DNA from 4 places in the Micromonospora sp. NPDC049230 genome. Region 1 is predicted to be linked to each of the others. Evidence: riboswitches for the same ligand, from Rfam matches in the RefSeq annotation. Region 1 holds a riboswitch; each other region holds the start of a gene.
The links. A riboswitch is a leader RNA that binds a small molecule or an ion and turns the genes downstream of it on or off. The one in region 1 is predicted to bind cobalamin.
Positions count from the first base shown of each region.

Region 2: linked by a shared signal. The riboswitch ahead of cobN (cobaltochelatase subunit CobN) and the one ahead of AB0A95_RS11440 (prenyltransferase/squalene oxidase repeat-containing protein) in region 1 are both predicted to bind cobalamin.
Region 3: linked by a shared signal. The riboswitch ahead of AB0A95_RS33180 (ribonucleoside-diphosphate reductase subunit alpha) and the one ahead of AB0A95_RS11440 (prenyltransferase/squalene oxidase repeat-containing protein) in region 1 are both predicted to bind cobalamin.
Region 4: linked by a shared signal. The riboswitch ahead of bluB (5,6-dimethylbenzimidazole synthase) and the one ahead of AB0A95_RS11440 (prenyltransferase/squalene oxidase repeat-containing protein) in region 1 are both predicted to bind cobalamin.

Region 1 is NZ_JBEZCZ010000009.1:168,019-172,241, reverse strand. Features, by position in the region: gene AB0A95_RS11440 (prenyltransferase/squalene oxidase repeat-containing protein) at 1-1,682, opposite strand, end outside; cobalamin riboswitch at 1,798-1,930, opposite strand; cobalamin riboswitch at 1,983-2,105, shown strand; gene AB0A95_RS11435 (hypothetical protein) at 2,251-3,642, shown strand; gene AB0A95_RS11430 (ABC transporter substrate-binding protein) at 3,879-4,223, shown strand, end outside.
Region 2 is NZ_JBEZCZ010000008.1:144,617-148,839, reverse strand. Features, by position in the region: gene AB0A95_RS10315 (inositol monophosphatase family protein) at 1-512, opposite strand, end outside; gene AB0A95_RS10310 (DUF5919 domain-containing protein) at 509-1,135, opposite strand; gene AB0A95_RS10305 (hypothetical protein) at 1,558-1,833, shown strand; cobalamin riboswitch at 2,034-2,163, shown strand; gene cobN (cobaltochelatase subunit CobN) at 2,425-4,223, shown strand, end outside.
Region 3 is NZ_JBEZCZ010000068.1:20,640-24,862, reverse strand. Features, by position in the region: gene AB0A95_RS33185 (enolase C-terminal domain-like protein) at 1-1,073, opposite strand, end outside; cobalamin riboswitch at 1,623-1,839, shown strand; gene AB0A95_RS33180 (ribonucleoside-diphosphate reductase subunit alpha) at 2,032-4,223, shown strand, end outside.
Region 4 is NZ_JBEZCZ010000020.1:4,179-8,401, reverse strand. Features, by position in the region: gene AB0A95_RS18235 (response regulator transcription factor) at 1-485, shown strand, start outside; gene AB0A95_RS18230 (hypothetical protein) at 603-938, shown strand; gene AB0A95_RS18225 (hypothetical protein) at 993-1,304, opposite strand; gene bluB (5,6-dimethylbenzimidazole synthase) at 1,717-2,346, opposite strand; cobalamin riboswitch at 2,376-2,576, opposite strand; gene AB0A95_RS18215 (hypothetical protein) at 2,725-3,105, opposite strand; gene AB0A95_RS18210 (CHAT domain-containing protein) at 3,095-4,223, opposite strand, start outside.

The sequences.
Region 1 (4,223 bases):
AACTCGACGATCGCCCGCAGCTTGGTGTCGTCCCCGCCGGTGGCGGCGAGGGCGTACGCGCCGTCGATGCTCAACCCGAACTCGGGGAAGCCGGGGAACGACTCGTAGTACCTGCCGTCGATCAGATTGGTCGGCGCGACGAGGTAGGACACCCCCTTGACCAGGTCGGGTCGCGGACCGGCCGGCGGCGGCGAGTCGCCCAGGGTGGCCAGGTTCCTGCCGGCCAGCGCGGGCGCGGCCGCGACTGTGGCGTCCAACTCCGCGTCCGGGTTGCTCGGGTCGCGGCTGAGCCCACCGCCGGTGACGATCCGACCGACCAGGAAACCGGTGGCGGTGGCGGCCCTGTCGGCCACGCCCAGCGCGGCGAGGGCCTGTGCGGCGTACCCGGTGAAGTAGGTGTCGGTGAACCCGGCGCCGGTGTAGGGCTGGTAACCCCCGTCGGTGTCCTGCGCACCGGTCAGAAACGCCTTGGCCGAGCCCAGCGCCGCGTCCTGACCACCGAGCCGGTGCAGCGCCAGGACGGCCAGCGTCGTGGCGGCGAGGTCCGGATCGCAGAACTCGCCGGGGGCGAGCCACCGGTCGCCGAAGGCCCCGGTGGCGCACTGCTGCGCGGTGAGTCGGGTGACGGTGGCGGCGGGCGGGGTGACGCCGGCCCGCTTGAGCGCGAGCAGCGCGCTCGCCTGGGCCATCGGCCCGGGCGCTCCGGCGAAGTCACCGGCCGCGGCACAGCCGGCGTCGGCGTCGGTCGCGGTGCAGACCCGGTCGGTGAGTGTCGTGATCAGGTCCCGTCCGCCGAAGGCGCGGGGATCACCGCCGGTGCTCGTCGCCAGGAGTGCGAGGTTGGCGACGTTGGCGGTGTGGGGTGCGGCGGACTCGCCGTTCGGGAAGATCGCCGCGTCGACGTGCGTCCGGAGGTAGTCGACGATCTTCGTGCGGGTGCCGTCCTGCCCGCCGGTCGCGGCCAGGGCGGTGGCGACGGCGATCGTCCGGGAATAGTCGACCCACCCGTAGTCGACGTGGTCACCGTCGGTGAGCTGCTCCACCAGGTAGCTTCCGACGGCCTCGACCTGGCCTTCGGTCGGCCGCGCCGGGTCGGTCGGCCCGGCCGTCGTGGTCGGACTGGGAGTTGGCGTCGGGGCGGGCGTCGAGCCGCTCGCGCGCACCGACGCGGGGGTGAAGCTCGGCGCCCCGGTCGTGCCGCCGATGTCGGTGCCGCCGAAGACCCATGCCTCGACCTCACCAGGGCCCGGCCGCTGGGACATCGCGCCGAGCGGGCTGTACGTCCACTGGTCCTGCCCGGCCGGGGCGATCCAGTAGGACCAGTAGGCCGTCGCCGGCGGGGTCAACTGGCACGCCTCGTCGGCGGGCGCCGGGCGTTCGGCACCGGCGTCGAAGGCGGGTGAGCCGATCCGGCAGATGAACCCGGGCCCGTCGTGGACGGTGCCGGTCGTGGTGAAACCCGCCTCGTGCAGCAGGTCCAGACCGGTGGTCGGGGTGGCGTCGCAGCCCCGCAGCAGCGGCCCGCTCCACGCCCCGAAGTCGACAGCGACGATCGCACCCTGGGTCGGGGTGCAGGAGTCCAGCGGATCGGCGATCGCCGCACGGGTCGGCACCACGAGCGCCGCCGCGCCCAGCGTCACCGCGGCGACCAACGCCAACCAGGCGGTGGGAACACGCGACATGCGACTGACCAGTGGGGACATGACGACTCTCTCGGGGGTAGCGGCGCAGGCGCGGACGCGGACCCCGAGGACAACGGTCCCGGAAACCTGGCTCCGCGCCGTGTACCTCGACGGCGCTGCGGTGCACTATCCAGCCAGGTAATCCGACTCGTCCCGAAAAACGGGACCTACGGCTGCGGGCCAGCGCCGGACTTTGACCGGCTTCCCCTGACTGCTGGATCGCGGCCATCGGACCACAGTCGCGACCGCGCCGTCAACGTGAGCCTGTGTCACGTACCTAACAGCGCGCGGTAGGAGCTTCGTCCCATACGGTGACCGCGTCATCGCGTGGGGGAACCCGGTGGAAATCCGGGGCTGACGCGCAACGGTGAGGACGGTCCGCCGTCCCGAGCCCGACTACCCGCGTGGTGACGCAGCACCTGCGGTTTCCGTCCCACGCGCCCTGCGGCCGGCCCGCCCCGCCCCGCCGGCTTCCCTGCCGGGCTCTGGGTCGAGGCAGTCGTGCCCCGTACCCCCAAGGAGTCCGATGTCCTCGCGCCTTTCCTCCGGCAGTCGCCGGAGACCTCTCGTGTCAGTCCCCGCCGCCACGCTGATCGCCACCGTCGTCGCGGTCACCACCGGCGCCGCGCCGGCGGCCGCGACCTCGACGCCCGCGCAGATCGCCACCGCCAGGACCAACGGCGTCTCCTACCTGCGGACACTGCAGGCGGCCGACGGCAGCTACGCCAGCGGTGGGCTGTCGAACGAGTGGGCGTTCAGCGCCTTCGCCCCCGCCGGTGTGGCGGCCGTCGACGTCTACCCGTCCGGCGACACGACGAAGAACGCCCGCACCGTCTACCGCAACCAGCTCTCGGCCGCGTCCTGGCCGAGCGCCTCGCCCGTCGTCACCGACTACGAGCGCGGCGTCCTGAACGCCTACGCGGCCGGCATCGACCCCGCCCGGGTCTCCCCCACCCGTAACCTCATCGCCGACACCATCGCCTACTGGCAGACCGGCTCGCCCGGCTACTACGGCCCGCCGGCCAACGTCAACGGCACCATCTTCGCCACCCTCGCCCTGGCCGGAGCGAAGACCCAGACCGGTGCCGCCCGCGTGCCGCAGGCACTGCTCGACCTGTCGGTCACCCGGATCCGCAACAACCAGCACAACGACGGCGGCTGGACCTTCAGCCAGGCCGAGGGGAACGCGACAGCACTCGCCTCGCCCGGCGACATCGACATGACCGGTGCGGCCATGGCCGCGCTCTGCGCCGCCGGGGTTCCCCACACCGACACCGACATCGTCCAGGCGAAGAACTTCCTCAAGGGCAAGCTCGTCAACGCCTCGGGTGCCTTCACCTCGATGTTCGGCGTCAACACCGACTCCAACGCGTGGGCCGTCTCCGGGCTCAACGCCTGCGGTATCCCCAGCCAGGGCACCGACTTCACCACCACCGCCGGCAAGACCCCGATCGACTTCCTGCGGGCGCAGCAGCTGACCGGTGGCGGGTTCAAGTACCTGACCACCAACACCACCCCGTCGGCGTACGCCTCCATCGACGCGGTGCGTGCCCTGGCCGGCGCGGGCTACACCGCCGCTCCCCCAATCCCCGTCACCTCCGGCGCCCCCACCTGGGTCGCGGCGAGCGGATTCACCCCGGGCACCGCGACGCGGCTCGCCGTGATCATCGACAACGGCAGCGGCAGCATCCAGCCGTGCGCGGTCACGCTGACGCCGACCGCCGCCACCACCACCCTCGGCGCGGTGTTGGACGCCGCCATCGGGTCGGCCGTCCCCAGTGGCTGCGTCACCGCACTCAACCCGACCAGCGGCACCGGCACCATCACGTCGATCAACGGCCTGGCCAACGGTGGCTCCGCCACCTGGAAGGTGTCCCGGGACGGCGGCACCCCGGCCACCGCGACCCGCGGCACGACAGTGACCGTCGGCGACACCATCCACCTGCGCTACGGCGTCTGACCGCCGTTCGGGTACGGACGTGGCCAGCGGCGGCTTACCGGCCGCCGCTGGCCACCCATCCGGGGGTTGGCCGGGTGACGGTGACCGTGTCGACGACGTGGACAAGCGGTGCTCATCAGCATGACGCGCAACGTTGGTAATTGCCAAAGATGTGCAACTGTGCCACCGTGATGATCAACGGTTGCGGCGCTGCGCCCACCCGACCAACGACTCCTTCCCACACCACAGGAGCCCGGATGCGTCCGACCCTCCGACGCCTCGTGGCGTCGACCGCGGCGGCGGGCATGCTCGTCCTCGCCGGCTGCTCGGCCCCGGCCACCCCCGACGGCTCCACCGGCGGCGCGACGCTCGTCGTCGCCACCTCCGACGAGCCGGACGCGTTGAATCCGGTGCTCAACTACGGCGTCGACGGCGCCGCGCTGATCTTCGACGGCCTCGTCAGCCGGGACGACGACAACCGCCTCGTCGCCGGTCTGGCCACGGCGTTGCCGGAGCTGTCACCCGACGGGCGCACCGTGACCGCGAAACTCCGCGACGGCGTGCGGTTCCACGACGGCACCACGCTGACCGCCCAGGACGTC
Region 2 (4,223 bases), on a different contig from region 1:
GCAAGTCGCCCGGTGTTCTTCCGGCTGGCGTCGCCGCCGACCGCGTAGTCGCCGATGGCGACGACGGCGTCCTTGAGGTCGGTGACCCGGCTGGCGTGGATGCGGCGGTTGCTGGCGTAGGCACCGTCTCCCTTGGCGGCGTGGTAGCGGGTGCCGAGGAACGGCAGGTCGATGACGCCGAGGACGGCGTCTGCGCCGTGCAGGAGGCCGAGGGAGATCGCGCACAGGGGTGAGCCGTGGACGAAGTTGACGGTGCCATCGACGGGATCGAGTGCCCAGGTCAGTGTGCTGGTGTCGCCGCTGCTCCCGTACTCCTCGCCGAGGAAACCGATGTCGGGCGCCTTGGTTGCCAGATGTTCGCGGACCGCCCTCTCGATGGCGTAGTCCACCTCGGAAGCCATGTCGCGGTCACCCTTGAAGGTCAGCGCACCGGGCTGGAGCGTCCGCATCAGGTCGTGCGCCAGGTCGACGGCCTCCTGCGCGAGGGGGAGGAGGTGGGCGTAGTCGGTCATAGCTGGCGGCTGCGCTCCCAGAGTGAGGTGAACATCTCGTCGAATATCGGGTAGAGGCCGGAGGGACCCGCGCCGCGTTCGATGACCATTGTCGGACAGTCGACGCCCCGCATCCGCGGTAGGTAGTGCTGGACGACGCAGAGCTGGTCATCGATCAGAAGTAAGTTGGCGCGAATTGACTCGTCGTAGACGCCGATGGACAGGTGGTCTCGGGCACCTGCGGGGAGCCTGTCACGAATGCGGCGGGCCAGATTCTGGATGTTGAGTTCGGTGAGCGCGCTGAGGTGTCCGTCCGGATAGTCGTCCTCACGCTCCTGCCGCCTGATCGCCTCCCCGGCCGGATCGAGGAAAAGGCAACGGAGGCGGGTGCCGGCGGCGAGGAGCTTCAGAAGACGGTTGTCGGCGTACTGCTGACAGATGAGGTTGAGCGACAGGCCGGACGCCCGGATGTCCGTGGCATCCTCGAAGAGGACGTGCGGCGGCAACTCCGCCACGAAATCTGACCGGCTGGAATAGATCGCGGTGACATCGGCGCACTGGTCCCGCGCCGCCCTCGCGACCCGCAGGCCACTGACGTTTCGTTCGGTCGGGGTTCGGTCGCGTTCGCCGAGCAGGAGCGTCATGCGTGCGTGGCGGGGCATGGACAGGCCGGTGCAGATGCGGGTGAGGACGTCGATTGCTGCTGACCCGGCGGGCGCCGCTGGTGATCTCGCTGACCTGCGCCTGACTGAGCCCGGTGGCGATGCCGACGTTTGTCTGGCTGGCGCGGGTGGCTTTCTGGACGAGACGGAACACCTGAGCGATGTTCCGGGTGGCAAGGGCGTCGAGCGTGTCGGAGGAATCCCACAGCAGGTCGGGAACGGTGAACGCTCCAGTCGTTCGAACGCTCACGCGCGGCTCCCTTCCCACACCGGGGATGAGGGTCAGCATATCCAGCGATCTGATGACGGTGCCGGGACGACATCCGGAGGATGGATGGAAGTTATCCGCCGAGGGATCACGCGGTGTGATGGATGGCTGCGGTTGCGGTGAGCAGGGTCGTGGTGTGAGTCTTCGCTCCCGTCCGCACCTGCCGATGCGCCCCGCCTGGCTGTGCCGCACCTGCGCCGCCCCGTGGCCGTGCTCCCGCGCGCAACTCGATCTCGTCGCGGAGTTCTATGGCCACACGCTGGCGCTGGCCCTCTACCTGACGTCCTGCATGAACGAGGCGATCCACGACCTGTTCAGTCTTGGCGGTCGCCCCGACCTTGCCAAGATGCACGCCCGTTTCCTCGGCTGGCTGTCGTTGACCCGCCGGCCGCGCCGCTTCGAGCACGAGTAACCGAGGGCTGACCGCGCGGGTGCTGAATCGTCTACGACATCAGCTCCACAGGGAGTCGCGCAAGCACGTGGCTCCCTCCCACGCCGGCCAATCCGCCGATATTTGCGCAGGTCAATGTGGTTGAGGTGGCCGGGCTGCGCCGGGGTCCGCGTTGACCGGCGGCGCGGCGGTGTGGCAGCATTCGCGGCCTGACGGCAGTGAAGGAAGTCGGTGCGATTCCGACGCGGTCCCGCCACTGTCACCGGGGAGCGATCCCCCCTCGTGAGTCACGGCCGTGTGTCTGCGGTTGGAAGGCCGGGGGAGAGCGTCGATCCGGAAGCCAGGATACTTCGGCCGTCGGGACGTACCCCAGGGCGTGGACACCCGAGGAGGACCCGATGACGCACGGCGTCTCATTCATCGACGATTATCGTCGTATCGCGCTCCAGGTCGCTGGCTTCCGGCACTGCTGAGTCGATTGCCCGGCGCTGACCGGCCCCGGCGTCCGCGTCGGCGAGTCCGGCCGCGCCGTCGTACCGGCTGACGCCGCCCCCACCCGCTTCGTCCAGGTCGCCTCCGCAGCGGCCAGGGCGTCACTCTCCGGAGCCTGCCGTGCGCATCCTGCTGCTCTCCACCGCCGACACCGACCTGCTGGCCGCCCGCGCCAGCGGCGCCGACTACCGGCTCGCCAACCCCGCGCGGGTCACCGCCGACGAGGTGCCCGCCCTGCTCGACGGGGTCGCCCTGGTCGTCGTACGCCTGCTCGGCGGTCGACAGGCATGGCCGGACGGTCTCGCCGCGGTGCTCGGCACCGGGGTGCCGACGGTCGTGCTCGGCGGCGAGGCGCTGCCCGACGCGGAGCTGATGGCCATCTCCACGGTGCCGTCCGGGGTCGTCACCCAGGCGCTGGCGTACCTGGTCGAGGGCGGGCCGGACAACCTGGCGCACCTGGCCCGGTTCCTCTCCGACACGGTGCTGCTCACCGGCGAGGGGTTCGCCCCGCCCACACCCACCCCGGCGTACGGCGTGCACGGCGAGCACCCGACCGACCCGGACCGTCCCACAGTGGGGATCGTCTTCTACCGCGCGCACGCCCTCGCCGGCAACACCGACTTCGTCGACGTCCTCGCGGACGCGGTCCACAAGGCCGGCGGCAACCCGCTGCCGATCTTCTGCGGCTCGCTGCGCGGGTTGACCACGGGCGCCGGCCCGCTCGGGCTGTTCGCCCGCTGCGACGCGCTGCTTGTCACAGTGCTCGCCGCCGGCGGCGCGGTCGCCGCCGACGCCTCCGGAGGTGGCGACGAGGACGCCTGGGACGTCGGCGCCCTGGCCGCCCTGGACGTGCCGGTCATCCAGGCGCTCTGCCTGACCAGCACCCGGGCGCAGTGGGAGGCCAGCGACGCCGGGCTGTCCCCGTTGGACGCGGCGATGCAGGTGGCCATCCCCGAGTTCGACGGTCGGATCGTCACAGTGCCGTTCTCGTTCAAGCAGATCGACGCCGACGGCCTATCCGTCTACGCCGCCGACCCCGAGCGGGCCGCCCGGGTCGCCGGGATCGCGGTGCGCCACGCCCGGCTGCGCCACGTGCCCAACGCCGACAAGCGGGTCGCCGTGGTGCTCAGCTCGTACCCCACCAAGCACTCCCGGGTCGGCAACGCCGTCGGCCTGGACACCCCCGTCTCGGCGGTCCGGCTCTTCGCCGCGCTCGCCGACGCCGGCTACCACCTGGGCGACGCGCCACCGCCCGACGACGGCGACGCGCTGATCCACGCGCTGATCGCCGCCGGAGGCCACGACGTGGAGTGGCTCACCCCGGAGCAGCTGGCCGCCGCCGAGGCCCGGATACCGGGGCCGACCTACCGGCGGTGGTTCGACCAGATCCCGGCCGAGCTGCGCGAGCGGATGCGGGAACACTGGGGTGAGCCGCCCGGCGAGCTGTACACCGAGGCCGGCGACATCGTCCTCGCCGGGCTGCGCTTCGGCAACGTGGTGCTGCTGATCCAACCGCCGCGCGGCTTCGGGGAGAACCCGATCGCCATCTACCACGACCCGGACCTCCCGCCGAGTCACCACTACCTGGCCGCGTACCGCTGGCTGGCCGCACCCGTCGCGGACGGCGGCTTCGGCGCGGACGCCGTGGTGCACCTGGGCAAGCACGGCACGTGCGAGTGGCTGCCCGGCAAGGGCCTCGGCCTGGCCGCCGACTGCGCGCCCGACGCGGTCCTCACCGACCTGCCGCTGGTCTACCCGTTCATCGTCAACGACCCCGGCGAGGGCACCCAGGCCAAGCGGCGGGCGCACGCCGTGGTCATCGACCACCTGGTGCCGCCGATGGCCCGCGCCGAGACCTACGGCGACCTGGCCAAACTGGAGCAACTGCTTGACGAGTACGCGACGGTGCAGGCCCTCGA
Region 3 (4,223 bases), on a different contig from region 1:
CCGCCGGCGTGGGGGCACACGGGGATGTCGAACTTCGCGGCGAGCAGCAGCACGGCGACGATCTCGTTGATGCTGGCCAGCCTGCCGGTGTCGAGTTGGCAGAAGTCGATGGCCCCGGCCTGGAACAGCTGCTTGAACATCACCCGGTTGTGGCAGTGCTCGCCGGTGGCGACGCCGATGGGCGCGACCGCGCGACGGACGGCGGCGTGGCCAAGGATGTCGTCGGGGCTGGTCGGCTCCTCGATCCACAGGGGCTCGAACTGGGCCAGGGCCTTGACCCACTCGATGGCCTGACCGACGTCCCACACCTGGTTGGCGTCGATCATCAGGTTGCGGTCCGGGCCGAGGATCTCCCGGGCGATGGCGCAGCGGCGGATGTCGTCGTCGAGGTTGGCGCCCACCTTGAGCTTGACGTAGCCGTAGCCGGTGTCGACCGCCTCCTGGCACAGCCGGCGCAGCTTGTCGTCGCCGTAGCCGAGCCAGCCGGCCGAGGTGGTGTAGGCGGGGTAGCCGGTCCGGTCGAGTTCGGCGAGACGGGCGGCCTTGGTGCTCTCCTTGGCGCGCAGGATGGCCAGTGCCTCGTCGCGGGTCAACGCGTCGGACAGGTAGCGCAGGTCCGCGATGTCGACGAGTTGCTCGGGGGACATGTCGACGAGCAGCCGCCACAGCGGCTTGTCGGCGACCCGGGCGACCAGGTCCCACGACGCGTTCAGCACGGCGGCCAGCGACAGGTGGACGACGCCCTTCTCCGGGCCGAGCCACCGCAGTTGGGAGTCGGAGGTGAGCAGGCGGTAGACCGCGCCCATGTCCGCCGCCATCGTCGCGACGTCCACGCCGACGAGGCGCTGTGCCTGATGGACCGCCGCCGCGACGACGATGTCGTTGCCGCGACCGATGGTGAAGGTCAGACCGTGGCCCGCGAGTGGCGCGCCAGTGCTGTCGACGCCGTCGGTGTGCAGGACGACGTAGGCCGCCGAGTAGTCGCCGTCCTTGTTCATGGCGTCGGAGCCGTCAGCGGTCAGGGAGGTGGGGAAGCGGACGTCCTCGATGGTGACGGCAGTGATCTGCGGCATGCGCTCCTCGCCCGGCTAGGCTAAAGATCAGATGATCTCTGGGAGTATACGGAGGGTTAATCCGACACGTCAACGACGTCGATCACCCATGAATCCAAGACATCCAATGTTTTTGTCGTGATACGAATGCGTCAGCGCGCCGTCTTCCCGGCCGCCGCACCCGGTTCGGGGCCTCGGTGCCGGCCGTGGCGACATTCGGGCGCTGGTAGAAACCCCGCCGCGCGACGGCCTGTGTCGTTCCCGGTCTGTTGATGCGCGGTCGGCAGGATTGGGATAGTGCCCGCGAAGAGTGGATGGCGCTCCCGGAAGGTTGGATGTCCACTTCAGATTCTGACATTGACGGCCGGAAATAAATAGGGATCCTTACGTCTGAAGACTTAATACATCACACCTTTCCGCATGTCGGCACCTAGCTCGATGTCACGTCCGCGCGGCCCGCGCCGGCCGGGTTCGGCACGGGCGGCGCAAGCCCGTGACGACCATCACCAGCCACGGTGCCGACACGCCCGGGACCGACATGTGGGGTGTGACAACCGCAGCGTCCCTATATATGGTGTCGACGCAGCTGGTTCGGCCGCTCAACCGAGCGGTCGAGGCAAGAGGGAACCCGGTGTGAATCCGGGACTGTCCCGCAGCGGTGAGTGGGAACGACAGCCGTCATGAGCACTGGGCCACCAATCGGTCTGGGAAGCGACGGCCAGTAGGAGACCGGCGAGCCCGGTCGTGCCCGCGAGTCCGAAGACCTGCCAGCGCGCCGTACACCCGCACCCGGGTGGGCGGCGGTCCGAGGCCGCGTGGGACGGCCGACGCCACCTGACCGCGCCTGCCCGCGCGGCGTCCGATGGTGTCTGTCTCCACGCACCCGAAGACCATCAGGTCTCGAACTCGCGAGGAGTGAGTGGTGACAGTCACCGAGGTAGTCCCGGCAAGCGGCGACGCGGTCCTGCGGCGGACGCCGATGCAGGTCCGCAAACGCAACGGCAGCACCGAATCCGTGGACGTCAACAAGATCGTCCGGGCCGTCGAGCGGTGGGCCGACGACCTGACCGACGTCGACCCGATGCGCGTCGCCACCCGCACGATCAGCGGCCTGTACGACGGCGCGACGACTGCCGAGCTGGACCGGCTGTCCATCCAGACCGCCGCCGAGATGATCGGTGAGGAACCGCAGTACTCCCGTCTCGCCGCCCGGCTGCTCGCCGGCTACGTCGACAAGGAGGTGCGTCGGCAGGGCGTCACCTCGTTCAGCGCGGCGATCCGGGTCGGTCACGCCGAGGGCCTGATCGGGAACGACACCGCCGCGTTCGTCGCCGCACACGCCGCGATGCTTGACGACGCCATCGACACCGACGGCGACCGGAGGTTCGAGTACTTCGGCCTGCGCACCGTCTACGACAGGTACCTGCTGCGCCACCCCACCAGCCGGCTCGTGCTGGAGACCCCGCAGTACTGGCTGCTGCGGGTGGCCTGCGGGCTGTCCCAGACGCCGGACGAGGCGGTCGACTTCTACCGACTGATGTCCAGCCTGGCCTATCTGCCCAGCTCACCGACGTTGTTCAACTCCGGCACCCGGCACACCCAGATGTCCTCCTGCTACCTGGTCGACTCGCCGCGTGACGAGTTGGACTCGATCTACCAGCGCTACGCCCAGGTCGCCAACCTGTCCAAGTTCGCCGGCGGCATCGGCATCGCGTACTCCCGGGTTCGGTCCCGGGGCGCGCTGATCCGCGGCACCAACGGGCAGTCCAACGGGATCGTGCCGTGGCTGCGCACGCTGGACGCGAGCGTCGCCGCCGTCAACCAGGGCGGCCGGCGCAAGGGCGCGGCCTGCGTCTACCTGGAGCCGTGGCACCCGGACGTCGAGGAGTTCCTGCAACTGCGGGACAACACCGGCGAGGACGCCCGGCGCACCCACAACCTCAACCTGGCCAACTGGGTCCCGGACGAGTTCATGCGCCGGGTCGAGGCCGACGAGATGTGGTCGCTGTTCGACCCGCACGAGGTGCCCGAGTTGCCCGACCTGTGGGGGGAGCGGTTCGACGCCGCGTACCGGCAGGCCGAGGCGCAGGGCCGCCACGTGCGGCAGGTCCCGGCGCGGGAGCTGTACGGGAAGATGATGCGCACCCTCGCCCAGACCGGCAACGGGTGGATGACGTTCAAGGACGCCGCGAACCGGCTGTGCAACCAGACCGCCGAGGACGGCAACGTGGTGCACCTGTCCAACCTGTGCACGGAGATCATCGAGGTGTCCAGCGACGCCGAGACGGCCGTGTGCAACCTCGGCTCGGTGAACCTCGCCGCGCACCTCACCGACGGCGGCATCGACTGGGACCGGCTGCGCGCCACGGTCCGTACCGCGGTGACCTTCCTCGACCGGGTCATCGACATCAACTACTACCCGACCGAGCAGGCGGCGGCGAGCAACCCCCGCTGGCGGCCGGTCGGGCTGGGGCTGATGGGCCTTCAGGACGTCTTCTTCGCGTTGCGGCTGCCGTTCGACTCCACGGCCGCGCGGGAGTTGTCCACCCGGATCAGCGAGGAGTTGTACCTGACCGCGCTGGAGACCTCCGCCGACCTGGCGCGTCGCTTCGGCGCGCACCCGGCGTACGCGCAGACCCGGGCCGCGCGGGGCCAGCTCCAACCCGACCTCTGGGGTGTCGAGGGTACGCAGACCGCGCGCTGGGCGGCGCTGCGGGAACGGGTCGCGGCGGACGGGTTGCGCAACTCGCTGCTGGTGGCGGTCGCCCCGACCGCGACCATCGCCTCGATCGCCGGGTGCTACGAGTGCATCGAGCCGCAGGTGTCCAACCTGTTCAAGCGCGAGACCCTGTCGGGGGAGTTCCTCCAGGTCAACACCGCCCTGGTCCGCGAGTTGAAGGCCCGCGGTCTGTGGACCGACCGCATCCGGTCGGCGATCAAGCGCGCCGAGGGGTCGGTGCAGGAGATCGCGGAGTTGCCGGCCGGCGTGCGGGAGTTGTTCCGCACCGCGTGGGAGCTGCCGCAGCGGGCGCTGATCGACCTGGCCGCCGCCCGCGCCCCGTTCATCGACCAGTCGCAGTCGCTGAACCTGTTCCTTGCCGCGCCGACGATCGGCAAGCTCTCCTCGATGTACCTGTACGCCTGGAAGGCCGGGCTGAAGTCCACGTACTA
Region 4 (4,223 bases), on a different contig from region 1:
TCGACGCCCGGCTGCCGGACGGCAACGGCATCGACGTGTGTCGCGACGTGCGGGCTGTCGATTCGACGATCAAAGGGCTGATCCTGACGTCGTACGAGGACGACGAGGCGTTGTTCGCGGCGATCATGGCTGGCGCCGCAGGATACGTGCTCAAGCAGATCAAGGGCACCGACCTGGTCGACGCGGTACGCCGGGTGGCGGCCGGGCAGTCACTGCTCGACCCCGCGGTCACCCAGCGAGTCCTGGAGCGCATTCGCAACGGCGTCGAGCAGCCGCGCGAGCTCGCCGGTCTGACCGACCAGGAACGCCGGATCCTGCAGTACGTGGCCGAGGGCCTGACCAACCGGGAGATCGCTGGCCGGATGTTCCTCGCCGAGAAGACCGTCAAGAACTACGTGTCCAGCCTGCTCGCCAAACTCGGTCTGGAACGCCGCACCCAGGCAGCGGTGCTGGCCACCAAGCTGCTCGGCGAGCGTCCACACTGACTCGGAGGGCAGCCGAAGATGGTGGTGGTGTCAGTCGCCGACCGCCGCGGTGTCGCAGACAGCGTAGAGGGCCGTCCGACCCTGACTGTCCGGCGGCGTCGAGCGCAGACTCGAATGATGCCGACGTACGAAGAGGACAGACGTGATCGGCTGCTCGGCCTGGGCCTGAGCGAGTCATCGGCACAGTGGCGGGAAGTAGCAAACCGGGCCGAGGCGCTGGCCCTCAAGCTGAAGATGCATGTCGAGCAGGCCAGCGACGACGGACAGACCGAGGCAGCGCTGGATCGACTGCGAGCGGTCATGAACGAGGCCTTCGAAGCCGCCGGTAACGCGTTCCGCGACGACGCCGTCCGCCAGGACATCCGCGACGTCGGGCGGCTTCTGGGCGAGGCCATCCACCCGACTGTCACTCGCGTGGGCGGTGAGGTGCGAGACCTGTTCGAACGCCGCTAAGAAGGGCCGGCCGGACCAGCCGCACGTGCTGCGGGCCCTGATCGGTTGCGGGCTCTACGGCGCGCTCATCGATTGCTGGGGTGGGCTCTCGGAGCGCCGCTGCGTCAGGCGGCTGCGGCCATCACCGTTCTGGTAGCTGTTTCGAATCGCCCCCGAGGCCCCAATCGCGCCGAATTTGGCGTTATCGGCGTCCGTTGACGGCACGCTAACCCGGTGGCGGAGCATGGCCGCTTGGCCCTCACGGTCGGCGACGCTGAACTCGCGGCCCGGCTCCGGAGCGAGCCGGGCCAGGGCGTCCACGCCGTGCGCCGGCGCCGGATCCGGAACGTCCGTGCCGGCGGCCCGGGAGATCACCGCGAGCGCCACCTCGGTCCGCCGGATTAGCCACCGGCACCGCTGTTCGTCCAGGCCGGTGGCCTCCGCGTGGGCGGCCAGCGCCCAGTAGAGGGCGTAGTAGGCGGGCGTAGTGGCTCAGCGTGGAGACGCCGGGGACGAGGATGTCGACGCCCGCCATGACCGGTGCCTCCACGGCCAACGGGTATCGGCCGGCACGCGCCGTCAGCCCCGGCTCACCCCAGGCCGGGCCCTCCACGGCGATCGACGGTGCGATCACGGTCGGTGTCCCCTCGCTGACATCTCGCCAGTGTCGCCCGTCCGGACCGCGTATCCCATCCGCCGAGCGGCCAACCACTATGGATGCGGGACGGAGCGGCTGCCAGCGGCATCGCCGAGCTACACGCGGGGTGGCTGGCGCGGGAGCGCCGCCACAACCACTCGGTCACTCCGTCGTCCAACGATCGTGGTGGATCACCGATGACACCGGGCGTCGCTGGCGCCAGCCGTGCCGCTCCAGGTCCGGCGTCTGCTCCAGATGGGTGACCGGGCCGAGGCAGAGCCACGCCACCGGGCGGACGGTGGCCGGGATGCCGAGCAGGTCGCGCAGGAACGGCTCCCGGTAGAACGAGACCCAACCGACCCCGAGTTGCTCGGCGGTCGCGGCCAGCCACAGGTTCTGGATTGCCAGGCAGACCGAGTAGAGGCCGGCGTCGGCGATCGCGTGACGGCCGAGCACGGCCGGTCCACCCCGCTGCGGGTCGTACGTGGTCACGACCGACAACGTCGACTCGCGTACGCCATCGATCTTGATCCGGTTGAAGCGTTCCGCCGCCGCACCGTCGAGAGTGGCCGCGAAGGCGTCCCGTTCCCGCTGTACGTGCTTGTGGAACTCCTGCCGCAGCTCGGGATCGCGGACCAGGATGAAGTCCCAGGGCTGGGAGAGGCCGACGCTCGGCGCGGCGTGCGCCGCCGTGAGGACCCGGTTCAACGTCTCGTCGGGGATCGGCGCCCCGGTGAACTGGGCACGTACGTCCCGGCGCCGGTGGATGGTCTCGTAGAGTCCGGTGTACAAGGCAGGCTCCCGCTGCGCTCGTGCCCCTGGCGGGGGCGATGGCGCGAGGCCGGTCTTCGGACTCCCGGATCTACGCTGGTCACCCGCCTTCCCAACCCCGCAGGGTCAGTGGCTGCGCCTGGTACGCGTGGGTGGCAGCTCCCCGGTCACCGCGGCGGGCCCGTGCCGGACTCACACCGGCTTCCCGATTCTCCCCACTCGCGCAGGGCACCTCGCAACGTTCGTGCCACCGCACACCATAACGGTCCCGACGAACATGGGACGAACCTCGCCATGATTTCGGCATCTTGCGTGGCGGCGGCCCCGCAAGGTCAGCAACAGAACCTAGACCAACCGTCAAGCAACACCTGGGACGGATCCGTCAAGCATCAGGTGGGATTAGACAGTGACGATCCGATCAGCACCCCGGTAGCCGCAGAGCCCGGGCCGCGCCACCGTGGCCATCGGGGCGAGTGGGCTCTGGCCGACGCCGATGAGCACCGCCCCGGCACGCCCGTTCAGTCTCCGGCCGAGAACGAGGTCGCCGACGGCAGCCGTCGCTGGCCCGACGGCTAGGGAAAACGGCTCGCCGTCACCGAAGACGTCGACAGCCTGGGAGGTGTTGCCTTGCAGCCAAAGCACCTCCAGTGCGCCGTGCCTACCAGCGGGTGGCGTTACCGACATGGCGGCGATTCGGATGGCGATCTCGAGCACGTTCCGCGTAACAGCCGCACAGGCCTGCGGGCCGATGCGGCTGATCGGCGCGGCGTCAACCGGCACCGAGGCAGACGAACGCCGCCGCCGTGGCCCCGGCGGTGCCGTCGCCGGCGCTGGCGAAGGCCTGCTGGGCGTCGGCGAGAGCCTGGGCGGGGCGGATGCCGGCCCGCATCCGTCGGTGCAGGTCCAGCATGAGCCCGGTGGTGGGGTCGGCCGGCACCGGCAGCACGGTGGCGATCAGGCACCGTGCGCCCAGGGCGAGCAGCACGGCGGTGAAGCCCATGACCTCGTCGCCGGGACGCACCGCGGTCAGTCCCGAGTCGCAGGCGGAGAGCACCACGCAGCCGGGCGGCCGGGAGACCCGTTCCCACTCGTACGCGAACAGCGGGCCGTCGGCCAGCTCGAGGGTGGAGAACTGGGGGTTGTCGGCGCGGAAGGTGCCGTGGGCGGCGATGTGGACTAGGCCGGCCCCGTCCAGCGCCGCGGTCAACGCGTCGGCGGTGGCGTCCGCACCGGTGAGCAGGGTGGCCCCAGGCAGCACCTGCGCGAGTCGGCGTACCTCGACCCGGCCGGCCGGCAGGCGCGGCCCGCAGGCCAGGACCGAGGGCCCGGCCGATGGTTGCCGCCCGTCCGCACTGAGCCAGGCGGTGGCCGACGGGGCAACCGTCACGGGACGTCCGGCACAGGTCGGCAACCCCGACCACGGCACGGCGTGCAGGGCCCCGACCGGCACGATCACCAGGGGGCGGTCGCCGAGGTGCCGCCGCAACGGATCGAAGAGCTGGCGGTCCAGGGTGGCGGCGGCGTGCCCGGCCCCGGCCCGCGCGGTGGGCGTGTCGCCGGTGGTGACCAGCCGGCGCAGGGCGAACCGGTGCCACCGGACCAGGTGCACCGCCTCGGCGAGCGGGCCGAGGTCGTGCAGGCTGGCCCGGCCGTCGCGGACCAGCACCGCCCGGAGCCGGTCGCCGTGGGCGACCAGTTCGACCAGCACGCGGGAGCCGAGCCGCCCGGCGAGCATGCCCACGCCGGGCGGGGTCACCACGCCGCTTCCGCCGGGCACCCGGCGGGCCAGGTCCTGGATGCGCCGTTCCAGCCGGGCCTGCCGGCTGCGCAGTGCGTGGGCCGGCCGGCCAGCCAGCACGGTGTCCTCCAGCAGGCTACTGACGAGCCGGAGTTCGGTG